DNA from 2 places in the Ureibacillus thermophilus genome. Region 1 is predicted to be linked to the other one. Evidence: riboswitches for the same ligand, from Rfam matches in the RefSeq annotation. Region 1 holds a riboswitch; the other holds the start of a gene.

The links. Region 1 has a riboswitch for lysine ahead of dapA (4-hydroxy-tetrahydrodipicolinate synthase). Riboswitches for the same ligand answer to the same signal wherever they lie in the genome.
Positions count from the first base shown of each region.
Region 2: another riboswitch for lysine. It lies ahead of DKZ56_RS09140 (transporter substrate-binding domain-containing protein); the one in region 1 lies ahead of dapA (4-hydroxy-tetrahydrodipicolinate synthase).

Region 1 covers NZ_CP036528.1:2,974,365-2,983,734, reverse strand. Annotated here, with positions in the region: gene DKZ56_RS15100 (arsenic transporter) at 1-574, opposite strand, end outside; gene dapA (4-hydroxy-tetrahydrodipicolinate synthase) at 721-1,614, opposite strand; lysine riboswitch at 1,724-1,902, opposite strand; gene DKZ56_RS15090 (NAD(P)/FAD-dependent oxidoreductase) at 2,190-3,269, shown strand; gene DKZ56_RS15085 (restriction endonuclease) at 3,313-3,942, opposite strand; gene DKZ56_RS15080 (LLM class flavin-dependent oxidoreductase) at 4,090-5,154, shown strand; gene DKZ56_RS15075 (DegV family protein) at 6,036-6,884, shown strand; gene DKZ56_RS15070 (flavin reductase family protein) at 7,060-7,536, shown strand; gene DKZ56_RS15065 (PrkA family serine protein kinase) at 7,716-9,370, shown strand, end outside.
Region 2 covers NZ_CP036528.1:1,843,979-1,853,348, forward strand. Annotated here, with positions in the region: gene DKZ56_RS09115 (undecaprenyldiphospho-muramoylpentapeptide beta-N-acetylglucosaminyltransferase) at 1-136, shown strand, start outside; gene DKZ56_RS09120 (GNAT family N-acetyltransferase) at 185-733, opposite strand; gene DKZ56_RS09125 (hypothetical protein) at 1,405-1,695, shown strand; gene DKZ56_RS09130 (2-oxoglutarate dehydrogenase E1 component) at 1,903-4,716, shown strand; gene odhB (2-oxoglutarate dehydrogenase complex dihydrolipoyllysine-residue succinyltransferase) at 4,780-6,027, shown strand; lysine riboswitch at 6,160-6,337, shown strand; gene DKZ56_RS09140 (transporter substrate-binding domain-containing protein) at 6,447-7,304, shown strand; gene DKZ56_RS09145 (amino acid ABC transporter permease) at 7,423-8,169, shown strand; gene DKZ56_RS09150 (amino acid ABC transporter ATP-binding protein) at 8,173-8,910, shown strand; gene DKZ56_RS09155 (alpha/beta fold hydrolase) at 8,949-9,370, opposite strand, start outside.

The sequences.
Region 1 (9,370 bases):
CTATTAATGAAAATAAATTCGGCACAATCATCCGCAAAGCATATTCTTTAAAACTTATTCCAAAAAAATCAGCTGCAATCACATTCACTAAATTGCTGATTAAAAAGGGAAGGGAAGTCGTATCCGCAATAAATCCGCTTGCCATAATAAAAGGGAAAATCATCTTTTCGCTAAATTGCAAATTTCGAACCATCGCAAGAACAATCGGCGTTAAAATTAATGCCGCCCCGTCATTGGAGAAAAAGGCTGAAACAAAAGCGCCCAAAACTGTAACGTAAACGAACATTCTGATGCCGTTTCCTTTTGCGATGCGCGCCATGTGCAATGCAGCCCATTCAAATAAACCGATTTGGTCTAATATTAATGAAATGATAATAATGGCAATAAATAACAAGGTGGCATTCCAGGTAATATCCACGACTGCAAAAACATCTTTCCATTCTACAACACCTGCTAGCAATGCAAGGGCTGCACCGCCGCAAGCAATCCATCCGATATTGATATTTTTTGGCTGCCGAATAATGAGGAATAGTGTAAGGATAAAAATGAAGAGGGCTAAAACTAAGTTAAGCAAAATAGAATCCTCCAAGTCAGCTGAAATGTTGTGATGTCTTGGTTTCACAAGTGCTATTTTACAATATTGATTTTGTTTTTCCTATCACTTCATTATTCATGTCAGCGTAAATGAAAAATAAAAAAACCTGCCAGAAATGGGCAGGATTAAGAGATCAATTCTAATTTTAAATCAAAATTTTTTAACAAGAACTCCATTGTTTTTTGTTGTTCTTCGTTCAATGGCACTAGAGGCAAACGCACGCCTCCAACAGAAATTCCTTTTAAGTTCAAGGCTGCCTTTATCGGAGCAGGGTTTGGAGCGATGAACATTCCTTTCATAACCGGTAATAGTCTTCGATGTTCTTTTGCTGCTTTTTGAATATTGCCGTTTAAGAAATGTTGAATCATGGTTTGCATTTCGTTCCCAATAATGTGAGAAGCAACGGAAATAACGCCAATTCCTCCAATTGCTAATACAGGTAATGTTAAACTGTCATCTCCACTGTAAAGGGAGAAATTTTCTGGCGTATTTTCAATAATTTGCGCCATGGTCTCTAAATTCCCGCTTGCCTCTTTAATGGCAACAATATTAGGAATTTTTGCAAGACGGGCCACTGTGTCAACAGATAAATTGACTACACTGCGTCCAGGGATGTTATATAAAATCACTGGAAGTTTTGTACTTTGTGCAATGCTTTTAAAATGTTCATACATACCTTCTTGATTTGGCTTATTGTAGTATGGAGTGACAAGCATGACACCATCAACGCCAGCTTCTTCCGCTTTTTTTGTGAGTTCAATGGAGGCTCTTGTGTTATAAGAACCTGTACCGGCGATTACTGGAATTCTGCCATTTACGACTTTTTTGACAAATTTGAAAAGTTCGACTTTTTCGGTTTCTGTTAATGTAGGAGATTCTCCAGTTGTTCCACAGACGATTAAACCATCTGTTCCGTTTTCCATTAAATGATGAACTAATCTTTCCGTAGCTTCAAAATCTACGTCACCATTTTGGTCAAATGGCGTTACCATTGCAGTTAATACTCTTCCAAAATTCATTTCTTCTCCACATCCTTTTCATTTTTTGTAATGGAGAAGGGCAATTTTCAATTAAACGCAAAAAGCAACAACGAAGAGCCTCGCTGTTGCAAAAAAGAATAAATTTTTTGCGTAAGATAGCCCTCCATATAGTTTCCTATATGACAGTCCTGCACTTATTCAATGCAGAACCAGCCTCTAGAAAAATGAGTTTCTAGAGACTTCGGCAAATCCCCCTTTCCACAATTGTCATAGGACCTCATTATCCTCAAACTGTGTACTCTTGGTCTTTGCACCTCTATCCTTACTTCAAAACAATATTGAATTGAAATAAGTCGATATATAATTAAATTCATTTTATATTCTTTTAATTTGAAATGCAATATTAATTAATGATTTAGGCAGTATATATTTTTCTTTATTATATGAAATGCAGAAAAATTTAGACTATTCGAGTGTATAATTAAAAAAATAAGAATTTACTCTTGTTGCGATTTAAATAGAATTTTATTTTGTTTGGTCTTATTTTCCAAATTAGAAAATAAAGGATGTTAAAATGGAGAAAGAAAATATTTTTTTATATAGGGGGGCTTCCAATGACAAAAGTTGCGATTATTGGCGGTGGACCAGCAGGATTGACGGCAGCAATAGAAGGTGCAAAAAAAGGGTTTCAGGTGGATTTGTTTGAACGTTACAAAGTGGGTGATGATATCCGCTGTGCAGAAGGCTTTTTCGATACGTTAAATTTATTGGGAGAGCCAAAATACGGGGTTCGATTTAAAGTGGACCAGCTGGAATTGGAAATTGAACATTTATACACCTTTCCATTAGATGAAAAAGTGAACATTTGGATGATTGACCGGAGTGAATGGCAAAGAGGATTGGCAGAGGAAGCAAAAAGCTTGGGCGTCAATGTAATTGAAAATTCGCCGATTTCAAAAGAAAAATATGAGGAATTAAGAAAACATTATGATTGGGTTATAGACAGTACAGGGGCGCCATCGGTTACATCACGAGTTTATGGTTTTAGCACATTTTACAAGGAGAATGCAGGTATTACGGCTCAATATACGCTCCATGGAGATTTTAGTTCATGGTTGGGGCGGTTAAAGGCTGCATTGGAAGAACATTATAATGGTTATTATTGGATTTTCCCGAAATCTGAACAGGAAGCAAATATAGGTATTATCTTTTTTACAGAAAATGATTTAAATCCTTGGCAAGAACTTGAACGCATTCTTGAAAAAGAAGGCTTATCCGATTATGAAAGATCCCGCAAATTAGGAGGCATTTGTCCAGTTGTCCGTCCGAAGAAGTTAGTATATGACAATGTGTTATTAACCGGCGATGCTGCAGGGCTTGTTTCCGCTTTGCATGGCGGTGGCATTGACTGTGCTTGCATCTCAGGAAAAATCGCCATTGAATGCATTGAGGAAAACAACGTGGATGAATATGAAAAACACATTGATGAAGTGCTTGGCGGCAGATTAAAAGGCGAGAAGCGGCTTGCCAATTTAGTATGGAAATTGAATCGCTCCATTACAGACCGCGTTGTTAAAGCTGTCCATCAATCGGAAAAACCTTTAGGTGAGTATGGCTTCTTAAACGGCAATGCAGATGCTTTTGAAAAATTAGGGGTATTAAGAGGATTGATTCCGGCATTATGGAAACATTAATCAAAGGAATTCGCTAGCTTTGTGGGAAAGCTAGCGAATTATTTTATTTATGGTGCAAAATAAAGGATAAGGCTGTTTGAAAAAAGAATTTTTTTCTTTCGCCATCCATCATTTTCATTAGGTCATCCTGATCTAATAACTGAATTCGATGCAATGAGGCAAATTTTTTGGCAGCCGATGTAAAGGAATGGTTGGCAATGATTATTGCTTCATCGGCACTATTGCTGTTTCTTTTTGCGGAAACTCTTTGAACGCATCGAATATCAACAACATCCGGATAGACTTTTACGATGTATTTTTTGGCACCTTTCCATAATAAGAAGTCTACATCGTTGATTCCCAACTCTTGCGCCGGGATGGCCACGTATCCTTGTTTTTCGAAAAGGCTTTTTAATTCATCCGGGTTTCCAATTTCCTGCATATTCACTTCTATATGATGACTTTTTATTAAGCGAATCATGCGGAAAATGAAGTAGAAAAGGAAACAGAAACTTGCCTTTTGAAAAGGTTTATAAAAAATAATCATGAAGATGAAAATCATAAAATATAATTTGAAGTCATACATGTTAAGCTCGATGGAAAGCAAATTGAAAAGGGCAATCACAATGCCGAAGCTGAATATTAACATCATTATAAATTCAATGGCTTTAGAGTCAAATGTTTTTTGTCTCATCATCATTCATTCCTTGTTTTTATTTTTATTGTTTGCTTGTTGTGCAAAATATATTCTCAGAAAACAGAATGATTGATTCTCTTTCCGAAATTTGTGTAAGATAAGAAAAACATTTCAATTTCGAGATAAATAAATGGGGGAAGAGAGATGGAAATAGGATTAACAACTTTTGTTGAAACTACGCCGGATGTGAGAACAGGAAAAGTGATCAGCCATGCAGAGCGGCTTCGGGAAGTGGTGGAGGAAATTGAACTGGCTGATGAAGTAGGTTTGGATGTTTATGGAGTTGGGGAGCACCACCGAAAAGACTATGCCTGTTCAGCTCCGGCAGTTGTCCTTGCAGCAGCGGCAACGAAAACAAAACGAATCAAGCTGACAAGTGCTGTAACGGTGCTTTCGTCTGATGATCCGGTTCGGGTGTACCAACAATTTGCAACGCTCGATGCGATTTCAGAGGGACGAGCAGAAATTATGGCAGGGCGCGGTTCTTTTATTGAATCCTTCCCGTTATTTGGATATGACTTAAAGGATTATGATGAATTATTTGAAGAGAAGTTGGAATTATTGCTGCAAATTCAAAAAAACGAAATTATTCATTGGAACGGGAAACATCGTCCTAGCATTAATGGACGCGGTGTATATCCAAGACCAGAACATGAGATTCCAATTTGGATTGCAAGCGGCGGAACTCCGCAGTCGGCAGTTCGGGCAGGAACGCTAGGATTGCCTTTATGTTTAGCGATTATCGGAGGCAGTCCATTGCAATTTGAACCTATAGTAAAGCTGTATTATCGGGCGGCGAAAAAGGCGGGGCATGATTTTTCAAAATTAAAAGTGGCCACCCATTCCCACGGTTTTGTTGCTGAAACAACAGAAGAGGCCGTTGAAAAGTTTTTCCCTCCAACTCAATATGCCATGAATGTTTTAGGCAGAGAGCGAGGATGGGGTCCATATACGCAGGCGACTTTTGATTATGCAAGAAGCTTGGAAGGCGCGTTGTATTGCGGCGATGTCAAAACGGTTGCTGAAAAAATCATATTCTTGCGCAAAAATGTAGGTGTTACCCGATTTATGCTTCACTGTCCTGTCGGTTCCATGGCTCATGAGGATGTGATGAGATGCATCGAATTGTTGGGAAAAGAAGTTGCGCCGATTGTCAGGGAAGAAGTTGCGAAGTGGGAAGCGGAAGGAAATGGACAAATCGAGTTTTAAAAAAGTGCATTGCGGATTGGGGCATCCCAATTCGTTCCTCTTTAGAATTAAAAAGAGGCTGGGACATAAACAAAAAATTAAAGGGGTAGTTGAAAGGGTTTTGATAAATATTTGATATAACTAAAAATTGATTGAAGTGACGGGGCGACTCCTGCGGGAACAGCCCGTGTCTCGAGACACCGCAGGAGCGAAGCAATGAGCTCCGAGGAGGCTCGAGCCGGGCCCGCGGAAAGCGTCCCCGGAACGGAAATCAATTTTAATAACATATCAAAAAAACATCATTTTCTCCTTGGAGAAAATAATGTTTTTTTAGATTTGTCCCAACCTCTTTTTGTTTAATGAACGTATTCAGCTTCCATTTCTTTAATTTTTTCATACAACATTTTATTTATAGGTGTGTCGATTCCATATTGCTAATGCCCCTAAACCGATTATGGATATCCTTTGAATACTCATTGTTGAACCTACTTTCCATCCTCTTCATTTTTTGCAAGTCTATTTTTAGTTTATCAAATAGAGGAGGATGAAAGAATCCATTTTTTCTATCCAAAAAAGAAGCAATAAAAAAGTGGTGCGAGGAAGTACCCGCACCAAAAGGGAGTAGATAAGAAAGGGGTTTTGAAAGTAAGGATTTAAGGCATGGGGCAACAATGTAGGAATTGTAATCCATCCATCCTTTTGTTAAATTTTAACCTGAAAATGTAAAGATTAAAAGCGTGATAACAGAATTTCAAATATTATTCAAAAATTTTTGAACAGTTAAGGAAAATGAAAAATTAAATGTTTAAAGGAAGAAAGCGCGATAATGCTTTTACTCCTATGGAATATGTTACAATTGAAAAAATTTTGTGGGATATGAAAAATATTTTGAGGTGAACTTCATGATAAAAATTACAGCTGATAGTACTTGTGATTTATCTCCTGAAATTATTAAGCAATTTGATATTTCACTAATACCTTTGCATGTTTTGATTGATGATGAAGATTTTCGCGATGGAATTGATATTGAACCGAAAGATATATTCCGTTATGTTGGCCAAGAAGGAAAATCATGCAAAACGGCTGCAGTGAATACTTTTGAATATGAAAATTTTTTCAAGGAATTTTCGCCAAAATATGATGCTGTGATACATATTAGCTTAGGTTCCGGTTTCTCATCTTGCTACCAAAATGCGAAAATAGCTTCTGAACAGTTTGACAATGTGTATGTTGTCGATTCGCAAAATCTTTCTACTGGAAGCGGTCATATTGTTTATGAAGCGGCTTTATTAGCACAAGGGGGAGTTCAAGCAGAAGAGATTGTGAAACATTTAGAAGAGTTGGTTCCTAAAGTGGATGCCAGCTTCGTTATTAATACAATGGAATACTTAAGAAAAGGCGGACGTTGTTCAGGTGTTGAAGCGTTCGGCGCCACTTTGTTAAGAATTAAACCTTCCATCGAAGTGGTCGGCGGAAAAATGATTGTCGGCAAAAAATATCGAGGAAATTTTGATCGCTGCATTGTGAATTATGTAAAGGATCGTCTTGAAAATAACGATGATATCGATTATTCAAGGGTATTTATCACCCATTCCTACTGCTCGCCGGAAACGGTCCAAAAAGTAAGGGAAGCAGTTGAAACATATGCCAAGTTCGATGAAATAATTGAAACAACTGCCGGCTGCACCATCTCCACTCACTGCGGACCCAATACATTAGGTATTTTATATAAAAGAAAAAGCAAAAAATAGTGGGAATTAAAGAGCTGTCTAGAAGAGTATATTTCTAGGCAGCTTTTTTTATGGCAGTTCATTGTAAAATTGTTCTGTAGATTAATAGGCAAGTCCTAAAATGTGGAAAAGTGGAGGCTAAAGTTTGTATAATAAAATTGGAAAATTATTAAAAGCATTGCAGGAGGGAATGGAAATGGATCCAAAGGCAAAAAGAACGGCATTAAGAGGCATCACATATGGGTTGTATATTATCGGAACAAAAGATGCAGAAGGAGTAAATGGATTTGCTGGCAACTTTTTAACACAAACTTCTTTTGAGCCGCCGCTTGTTGCGATTGCAGTAAAGGAAGGCACTCGCTCCCAAAAACAAATTGCTGAAAGCGGCGTATTCAGCGTCAATATTTTAGAAAGCGGGCAAAAAGATATGGTGACTGCCTTCTTTAAATCTTTGCAGCCAGAAGGCAATACATTGGCAGGCTATGAATTCTACACAGAAGAAACAGGCTGCCCGATTTTTAAAGATGCATTAAGTTTCTTTGAATGCAAAGTGATGGACAAGATTGAAAAAGGAGACCACTACATTTATGTTGGCGAAGTAATCAATGCGGGCGTTCATCGAGAAGGAGATCCGCTTACAATGAAAGAAACAGGATTCTATTATGGAGGCTAAAATTTTTTCATAAAAATAGCGCATCCACATAATATGATATTGAAAAAGCTTTCCTAAAGCGATTGTGCTCTTAGGGGAGCTTTTTTCTATCTCAAAAACCGCAAATTAAAAATCTTTGGTATCAGAAACAAAACGTAAACATACTATGTTTTAAAAGCCCTGAATGGAGGGAAGGCGCTATCGAAATTTTAAAGAAAATCAAAGAGCATAGAGAAGAAGAGGAAAAGCTGAAGTGGGAAGGCACCTTTGCCGAGTATTTGGAAATTGTAAAAAAACGCTCAGAAGTCGCACAATCCGCTCATGCCCGGGTTTACAATATGATAAAAAGCGCAGGAATAGAGGAAAAAAATGGACAAAAGATATATAAATTTTTCAACAATGAAATTTTTGGATTGGAGTCAACAATTGAACGGCTAGTAGAAGAATATTTTCATCCTGCAGCGAAAAGGCTTGATGTACGGAAACGGATTTTGCTCCTTATGGGTCCAGTCAGCGGTGGGAAGTCAACGATTGTTACTTTATTGAAAAGAGGATTGGAAAAATTCACCCGCACCGATGAAGGAGCGGTCTATGCGATTAAAGGCTGTCCGATGCATGAAGATCCTCTGCATTTAATCCCCCACCATTTGCGGGAGGATTTCTACAAAGAATATGGAATACGCATTGAAGGAAGTTTATCGCCATTAAATCAATTACGATTGGAGCAAGAATATGGTGGCCGCATTGAAGATGTAATGGTAGAGCGCATTTTCTTCTCAGAAGATAAGCGCGTTGGAATTGGAACATTCACCCCATCGGATCCAAAATCACAAGACATTGCCGATTTAACAGGAAGCATTGATTTTTCCACAATTGCTGAATATGGTTCCGAATCTGACCCTAGAGCTTATCGATTTGACGGAGAATTAAACAAAGCCAACCGTGGGCTTATGGAATTCCAAGAAATGTTAAAGTTGGATGAAAAATTTTTGTGGCATTTATTATCTTTAACACAAGAAGGAAACTTCAAAGCTGGACGGTTCGCTTTAATTTCAGCAGATGAGCTCATCGTGGCGCACACTAACGAAACCGAATACCGTTCTTTCATTGCCAATAAAAAGAATGAAGCGCTTCATTCAAGAATTATCGTTATTCCTGTTCCTTATAACTTAAAAGTAAGTGAAGAAGTAAAAATCTATGAAAAAATGATTAAGGAAAGCGACATGGCCCACGTGCATATTGCGCCTCATGCTTTAAGAGTGGCGGCTATTTTCTCAGTGTTGACAAGACTCGAAGTGCCGAAAAAGCAAGGCATTGACATCGTGAAAAAGATGCGGCTCTATGATGGAGAAACAGTGGAAGGCTTCAATTCAGCAGATGTCGAGGAATTGAAAAAAGAATATCCAAATGAAGGAATGCAAGGCATTGACCCGCGCTATGTCATCAACCGAATTTCATCGGCGATTATTCGAAAAGAAGTGCCATCCATCAATGCATTGGATGTTTTAAGATCATTAAAAGATGGACTAGATCAGCATCCATCCATTACGCCGGAAGACAGGGAAAAATATTTGAACTATATTGCCATTGCCAGAAAGGAATACGATGAAATCGCCAAAAATGAAGTGCAAAAAGCCTTTGTCTATTCCTATGAGGAATCGGCTAAAACTCTTCTTAACAACTATTTAGATAATGTGGAAGCCTATTGCAATAAGCAAAAAATTAAAGATCCGTTAACGGGTGAAGAACTTCCGCCAGATGAAAAACTCATGCGTTCCATTGAAGAACAAATTGGCATTTCCGAAAATGCGAAAAAAGCATTCCGCGAAGAAATTCTCATTCGTCTTTCCGCTTA
Region 2 (9,370 bases), 1.1 Mb from region 1:
GACGAAAGAAACGTTTATGGAATCTTTGCAAAGCTTAATAAAACATAAACAATCCATACTGGATGCAATGTCAAAAGCAGAAAGTCCTAAAACGCCAAAAGAAATGGTCCAATTAATATTACGGTATGAAAAATAAGAAATAAACACCAAATCTTCTTATTGATTTGGTGTTTATTTCTTTTTATTAAATAACCTGTTCTTCTTCATTTTCTTTTTCATGGGCTGTAACCAAGTAAAACAAATCTTTTGGGATTTTATATAAATCATATTTTGCTTCTCCGCTATTGATTTCCTCATATAAAGTTGGATGTAATTCATTTGCGCTGATTACATATTGCAACTTCAAGGAGGCACGTTTTGATTTTTCATTTTCTTTTCGGATTCTTAGAAATACTGTATGGAAATTGTATTTGAAAAAAATTTCGCTTAAAAATTCTCTTTTTGCTATTTGATTGTATCCCTTTCCTTGAAAAGGAGCCCCGATCCAAGTACCTAAAAATCCTGCTCCGTCTTGAATATCGTATAAACTGATCGTGCCAATCGGTTGTCCCCACTCATCAAGAATGGTTCTTGAAATTGTTTTCCCTAAAGCTTCTTCTTCGATAATCTGCTTTGTCATAAATAAATATTCCTCTGGGCTTGTTGCCTTGTGGCGGACATACGGGAAAACCGATGGATGGATCAGCAGCTGATACAATTCATTCGTTTCAAATAAGTCGCGAGGTTTTAGCATATAAACGCCTCCTTTTTTAGGATAACTTCAAAAATGCCAATCAACAAAGAATAAAATACTTTCCTAATAAAATAATAAAAATAATAAATATATAGCAATTGGCAGTCGACTAGTTTATCTTATACTAAATATAATCGAGTCTACAAGAATTTGTTTTTAAAAATACGGTATTTCCTGTGTACAGTTTGTGAACGTAATGAAACAATTTTATAAAAAAATAATTAATTACACAACTAATATACTTAGATAGGATACAGTTGGAAAGAATTGGCCTTATTATCGAATATATTAGACATTTTTTACGAAAATAAAAGAGACATAAAAATAACATATGCTATTACCAAAAAAAATTTACGGATAAAAAAATGCCACAATTTAAGCGGTTCTTAAACTGTAGCAATAAAGCAAAAATCCTCATGAAAAAGTGTTTGGGGTGTAATTATTAATTAACCATTTTTCATTAGGTTTAAACCTAAAAAAATTTTATTTTAAAAATATTTTAATCAAAAATTGTTCAAATCGTTGACATTTCGTTAAGAATACAATTTACAAGATGGATTGTACATTCAGAGCATAAAGGGAAGGGCATTTTCTTTATTCAATCTATAAAATTACACAAAATGATCGATATCTAAAAGGGAAGAAAAATAAATGATAAAACAGAAGCTGAATTGCTTGAAGTTGAATTTTCAAATGCTACAATTAGTAATGATTCCAAAAGTATGAATTTGAAAATGGATTCCCTAATTTTCTGTACATATAATGAACAAGAAAAAACAAAACAGAAAATTTTTCATTTTCAAATTTCTTTAACTGCAAATAATAATGATATGTGCTTTGATTTGAATTTTAGCCTTTTAAGGAATATTCCTTCATCCCCAAATAAACCTAAAATTATTGGAGGTGGTTGGATTTATCGGCAACTAAGAATTGTTAATTTAACAATTTTTGGTGCTTCATAACCCCTATCCATTACATGGATAAAAAAATTTTTTTCTTCCTTTAAAATTTTTCATTTAATTTTGTGAAAAATAGTTGTATTTTTTGTGAAGAGTAGTAAGATTGATATGGAAAAATGGTTCTTCTTAATCTTAATATAAATGAATATTAATAGAAGAATTTGAAAATTAAAACGGATTGCTATTCAGCAAAATTTGGAGGTTTTTCTCATGTCAAACAATGTTTTTACAGCTGGATCTCCTTGGTCAGCGTTTTCTGGTCCAAACTTAGGGTATTTAATGGAACAATATGATTTATTCCTGCAAAACCCAGAAGAAGTAGATGCAGAATTAGTTGAGCTATTCCAACAATACGGTGCTCCAGTATTAGAAGAAGCTTCAAGTAGTGCTCAAACAACTCAAACAGCTCAAACAGGAGACGTAAAAAAAGTATTGGCGGCTATTCGTTTAGCTGATGCAATACGCGCTTTTGGCCACTATGCAGCGGATGTATATCCACTTAAAGATCGGCCATTAGATTCTACAAAAATTGAGCCTACAACTTATGGATTAACAGATGCTGATTTGGCTGAACTACCTGCTTCGTTGTTCTTTAATAATAATGTTCCTGCAAACGTTTCCAATGGAAAACAAGCGGTAGAGTATTTACGTTCGCTTTATACAGACAAAATCGGCTTCGAATATGCCCATATAGAAAATGAATCTGAAAGAAATTGGATTCAATCTAAAATTGAGTCAGGTTTCTTTAAAGCAACATTATCTGCAGACGAGAAAAAGGCAGTTTTAGAACAATTAACACGTGTAGAAAACTTCGAAAAATTCCTTCATAAAACTTTTGTCGGACAAAAACGATTCTCTATTGAAGGATTAGATACACTTGTAGTTCTTATTGATGAAATTGTAAAATCTGCAGAACAAAATAAAATGAAATCATTGCAAATCGGTATGGCGCACCGCGGACGTTTAAATGTGTTGACTCATATCGTGAAAAAACCTTATGAAATGATGTTTGCGGATTTTGCCCATGTGCCAAACGATTATTTCTTCCCTAAAGACGGTTCAATCGAAATTTCAAAAGGTTGGACTGGCGACGTGAAATATCACATGGGAGCAACTTATTATAAGCCATCCGGTTTAACAGTCAAACTTGCTTACAACCCATCCCACTTGGAAGTAGTAAGCCCTGTTGTTGTGGGATCTACTAGAGCCGCTCAAGAAGAGACATCCAATTCCGGCGAACCAGTGCAAGATACTTCAAAAGCATTAGCTGTTATTGTTCACGGGGATGCTGCATTCAGCGGTGAAGGAATTGTACAAGAAACTTTTAACTTGGCAGGAACAAAAGGATTCACAACTGGCGGATCCATCCATATCATTTCAAACAACATGATTGGATTCACCACTGAATATTACGATTCCCGTTCAACACATTATTCATCTGACTTGGCAAAAGGATATGGCATTCCTGTTGTTCACGTGAATGCTGATGATCCAGAAGCAGTTATCCAAGTAGCGAAATTTGCTTTTGAATATCGCCAAACATTTGGAAAAGACATTTTAATCGATTTAATCGGTTACCGCAGATATGGACATAATGAAACAGATGATCCAACTGTAACGAATCCGCTTACTTACTTGCTAGTGGATAAACATCCAACTGTTCGCGCATTATATGGAGAACGTGTAGTAAATGAAGGAATCGTTTCAAAAGAATATGTAGAGCAGTTAGATAAAGATATTTATGCTGAAATGCAAAAATGCTACGACTACGTGAAAAAAGTCGGTGAAGAAAAAGGACCATTTGAAATTGAAATGCCTGAAGCGGTGAAACAGCCATATCCTGTAGTGGAAACAAGCGTTCCAGCAGATGAATTAAAACAAATCAATGAAGAATTGTTAGCATGGCCTGAAAACTTCGAGCCTCAAAATAAATTGGCAAGAATTTTAAAAAGACGTACAGAAGCGTTGGAAACAGGCAAAATTGATTGGGGTCATGCGGAAACACTAGCCTTTGCATCCATTTTACGCGAAGGAAATCCAATCCGCATTACTGGTCAAGATGCACAACGTGGTACATTCTCTCAACGCCATTTAGTGCTTCATGATAAAAACAACGGTTCTGAATGGACACCATTGCATAATATTTCTGGTGTTAAAGCATCCTTTAGTGTATATAACTCTCCATTGACAGAAGCGGCAATTGTTGGTTACGAATACGGTTACAATCTTGAAAATGAAAAAGCTTTAACAATTTGGGAAGGCCAATTCGGGGACTTCGCAAATATGGCTCAAGTAATGTTCGATAACTTCATTTCAGCTGCTCGTTCAAAATGGGGAATTAAATCAGGACTTGTTCTATTGTTGCCAAATGGTATGGAAGGCCAAGGTCCAGAACACTCTTCAGCACGCATTGAACGCTATTTACAACTATGCGCTGAAAACAACTGGATTGTTGCCAACTGCTCAAATGCAGGAAACTACTTCCATTTACTTCGCAGACAAGCAAAAATGCTTGGAACAGAAGCTGTTCGTCCATTAGTGGTGGCTACACCAAAATCATTGCTTCGCCATCCATTGGCAGCAGCAACTTTAGAGCAGTTATCTGAAGGCAAATTTGAAGAAGTCATTGAACAACCAGGACTTGGACAAAATCCTGAAAAAGTAGAACGCATCATTTTAGCATCAGGCAAAGTGACAATCGACTTGGCTGAAGCTGTAAATGATGGTGAAGGTTTCGACAAACTTCACATCATTCGCATTGAACAATTATATCCATTCCCAATGGCTCAATTAAAAGAAATCATTGCTCGCTACCCTAATGCAAAAGAAATCGTTTGGGTGCAAGAAGAGCCTAAAAACCAAGGGCCATGGAGATTTGCACTTGAATATTTACTTGAACTTGCTGAAGGCAAAAAAGTTCGCTATGTTGGTCGTCCAGAAATGTCTTCTACTTCTGAAGGCGACACTGATTCACATAAAGTAGCTCAAGCGAAAGTAATTTCTGAAGCTTTAGCAGATTTATAATTTTACACATTCTAGAATAGAGAAAAATAAGATTTGTGTGGAGAATTAAAGGAGGAACCTAAAGTGGCTGAGATTAAAGTCCCTGAATTAGCAGAATCGATTACAGAAGGTACCATTGCACAATGGGTGAAAAAAGTTGGAGATCGCGTTGAAAAAGGCGAATTCATCGTTGAATTAGAAACAGATAAAGTAAATGCAGAAATTATTTCTGAAGAAGCAGGCGTGTTAACGCAAATTTTGGCTCAAGAAGGCGACACTGTGCTTGTTGGCCAAACAATTGCAATTGTGGAACCAGTAGAAGGAGGGGCAGAACCTGCTCCAGCACCACAAGCAGAGCCAGCAAAAGAAGCTGTGAAAGAAGAGCCAGCTGCTCCAGCACAACCTGCTCAAGCAGCACCAGTTGTTGAAGAAACAACAAGCGGACGCGTTGTAGCTTCCCCTGCGGCTCGTAAACTTGCTCGTGAAAAAGGCATTGACTTGGCAGCAATTTCACCAGTTGATCCACAAGGCCGTGTTCGCGTTCAAGACGTTGCGGCACATGCGGCACAACCTGCTCAACCAGCAGCGCAACCTGCTCAACCAAAAGCACCAGCTGTTGCACCAGTTGACGATTCCCGCGTAACAGTTGAAAGAATGAGCCGCCGCCGTCAAACAATTGCAAAACGCTTGCTTGAAGTAAAACAAAGCACAGCAATGCTTACAACATTTAACGAAATCGACATGACAAACGTGATGGAACTTCGCAAACGCAAACAAGAACAATTTGTAAAAGAAAACGGCATTAAACTTGGCTTCATGTCATTCTTTACAAAAGCCGTTGTTGCAGCATTGAAAAAATATCCATATGTCAATGCTCAAATTGTTGGCGATGAAATCCATAAGTTCAATATCTATGATATCGGTATTGCCGTTTCTACAGAAGAAGGCCTAGTTGTTCCTGTAGTACGCGATGCAGATCGCAAAAACTTCGCTGAAATTGAAAGAGAAATTGCAGAACTTGCTCAAAAAGCACGTGAGAAAAAATTGGCTATTTCTGATTTGCAAGGTGGAACATTCACTATTACAAACGGCGGTGTCTTTGGTTCATTAATGTCAACACCGATCATCAACGGTACACAAGCAGGTATTCTTGGTATGCACTCTATTGTGAACCGACCAGTAGCTGTGAACGGTCAAGTTGAAATTCGTCCGATGATGTATGTAGCACTTTCTTACGACCACCGCATCATCGATGGAAAAGATTCTGTAGGATTCCTAAAAACTGTAAAAGAGTTAATTGAGAATCCAGAAGATTTACTTCTAAATTCTTAATAGCGTAGTACAGATATACTCCCCATCTAATTTCTTGGGGAGTATATTTAATGATTGCCTATGTATTATTGACAACTAAGTATAATTTACGGTATTCTTTTTGTAACAATTAAATAATTACTAGCCTCACTTTGTGGGGATAGAGGTGCGGTATTTATTAGGTTCTCATTTAGCTGAGCGAGCGATGAGGTGGGAAAGTAGGAAATACCGCCGAAGCATAGTTGCCTGCTCAAACAACTATGCTGGGGTTGCAGTGAATAACTGCAGCACTGTCTTACATAGTAAATATGTAAGGTGAGCTATCCAAAGTGGAACTAGGGGTATTTGTTTAACAATGATGCGACCTTAAGTTCTTCTTAGGTCGCTTTTTGTTTGCAATGCTGCTAAACGAAATAACAGACGGAATTAGGAGGAAGCTTATGAAAAAGAAACTTTGGACGTTGCTATTAACCATGATCACCATTCTAGTACTTGCAGCTTGCGGCTCAAGCGATGATTCAAACAGCGGTGATTCAAAAGATTCAGAAACTTCATCAGATTCTAAAGGTGTATTGCGCGTAGGAATGGAAGCAGCTTATGCGCCATTTAACTGGTCTCAAAAAGATGATTCGAACGGTGCAGTGCCAATTGCGGGTTCGAAAGAATATGCAAACGGTTATGATGTGCAAATTGCAAAACGCATCGCCGAAGGACTTGGTATGAAACTTGAAATTGTGAAAACAGATTGGGATGGATTGATTCCATCACTTCAATCAGGAGCCATCGACCTTGTAATTGCTGGTATGTCTCCTACACCTGAACGCATGGAAGTCATTGATTTTACGGATAACTACTATACAAGCGACTTTGTTATCGTTGTGAAAAAAGATGGTCCATATGCTAATGCAAAATCCATCCACGATTTTAAAGGAGCAAAAGTTACTGCTCAACAAGGGACAACTCACTATAATGTAATCGATCAAATGACAGGTGTTCAAAAACAAGTACCTGCTACTGACTTTGGTCAGATGCGTATTCAATTATCTTCTGGAGCTATTGATGCTTACATCTCTGAACGCCCAGAAGGAATGTCTGCAGAAGCTGCTATTGAAGGATTCACTTATATCGTTCCAGAAGACGGCTTTGAAGCAGATGAATCTGATACGGCCATCGCGGTAGGATTGAAAAAAGGTTCTGAATTAAAAGAAAAAATAAATGAAATCTTGGCAGGAATTTCTGAAGAAGAACGCCAACAAATCATGGAAGAAGCTATTAAAAATCAACCATCACAACAATAGTGTGGTGAAAGGTTGTCTTGAGTTTTTCAGTTTACAAGACAACCTTTTTCCATTTCCCACCCTTTACTTAAAACTTCAATGATGAGCAAAACTAAACTATGAACAAGGAGATTTCTTTATGTCTTTCTTAGAAACAGTATGGAATATTTTCCTGAATAACTGGGATCTCTTTTTACGTGGTGCATGGATCGCTTTAATTCTTGCCATTCTCGGCACCATTTTCGGAGCGATCATCGGTTTTTTCATCGGGATTATGCACACCATTCCAATGCCAAAAAAAACTTTTAAGACTGTTATATTAAAAATTATTAATTTTATACTAACTTGTTATGTGGAATTATTCCGTGGAACGCCAATGATGGTACAAGCTATGGTTGTTTTCTACGGATTGTACGCCATTGATATTCAATTAAACCGCTTCGTTGCCGGTTTAATCGTCATTAGTTTAAATACGGGAGCTTATATGGCGGAATATGTTCGCGGTGGTATTGTCTCCATTGATAAAGGCCAATTTGAAGCCAGTGAAGCCATTGGGATGAGCCACTTTCAAACAATGCTCTATATCATCCTTCCTCAAGTAGCTCGCAATATTCTGCCTGCGACTGGGAACCAGCTTGTTATGAATATTAAAGACTCTTCTGTATTAAGTGTTATCAGTGTTGTGGAATTGTTCTTTACGACAAACTCAGTTGCGGGAAGTACATATCGTTATGCGGAAGCTTTCTTGATTGCCTGCGTATTGTACTTTATTATGACGTTTACTGTAACGCGTATATTGTTATGGTTTGAAAAGAAAATGGACGGTTCAGATTCATATCGCGTTGAGCTTGTAACAGGCAACAAGCCAAAATTAGGTGGTGAGTAGCGAATGTCAATAGTCATCGATATACGGCATTTAAATAAAAGATTCGGCAACCATGAAGTATTAAAAGATGTGAACTTCCAAGTAAAAAAAGGGGAAGTGGTGACATTAATCGGTTCTTCCGGTTCAGGAAAATCCACATTATTGCGATGCATCAACTTGCTGGAAATTCCAACAGCTGGGGAAATTATTTTTAATGGCCAAAATATTTTGGATGAAAAACATGACAGAAAACAATACCGCACTCATTTGGGTATGGTGTTTCAACAGTTTAATTTATTCAATAACTTAGATGTGCTAGGAAACTGTACTATTGGTCAAATCAAAGTTCTGAAACGTTCAAAAGAAGAGGCTATAAAAAATGCCATGAAATATTTAACCGTTGTTGGAATGGACAAATTTAAACATGCAAGACCTCGCCAGCTTTCCGGTGGACAAAAACAGCGGGTAGCCATCGCAAGAGCGCTAGCCATGGATCCGGAAGTGATGTTGTTTGACGAACCAACTTCCGCCCTTGACCCGGAAATGGTAGGGGAAGTGTTGAAAGTAATGCGGGATCTTGCCAATGCTGGGAACACAATGCTCATTGTGACTCATGAAATGGAATTTGCAAGGGAAGTTTCCGATCGCGTGGTCTTTATGGACAAAGGAGTCATTGTGGAGGAAGGACCGCCTGAACAAGTGCTTGTCAATCCAAAACATGAAAGAACAAGAGAGTTTTTAAGACGTACATTAAATAAATAATTAAAAGGACCGTTTTCATTTTCAGGAAACGGTCCTTTTTAACTTACTTTATTTTGATATTCCTGAATATGGCTGGAGATAGCTGAATTAAATAGTTCAGGTTTTTCAATATTTGATAAGTGTCCTGCATTTTCAAAAATAATCAAGTTGGAAGATTTAATCATGTAGTGCATCAGATAGGCGTTTTGAATCGGCACTACCTTATCTTCTAAAGAACCGATGATCAGTGTTGGAACGTCAATGGAGAATAAATCATAAAAGTAATTTCTTCCTAAAGCTGATTGAATGGACCTAAAGTAAGTATCTTCCCGGATATAAAAGGCATCTTTCGCTAATTCATACACTTTTTTCTCTTTTGGATTGTATAAACATTTATTGATAAGACGTTCATTTAATTGGTCGATCGTATTTCTTTTCAAAAATCGTTTTGTTTTTTCAAGGGTTAAATTTCCAAACAATG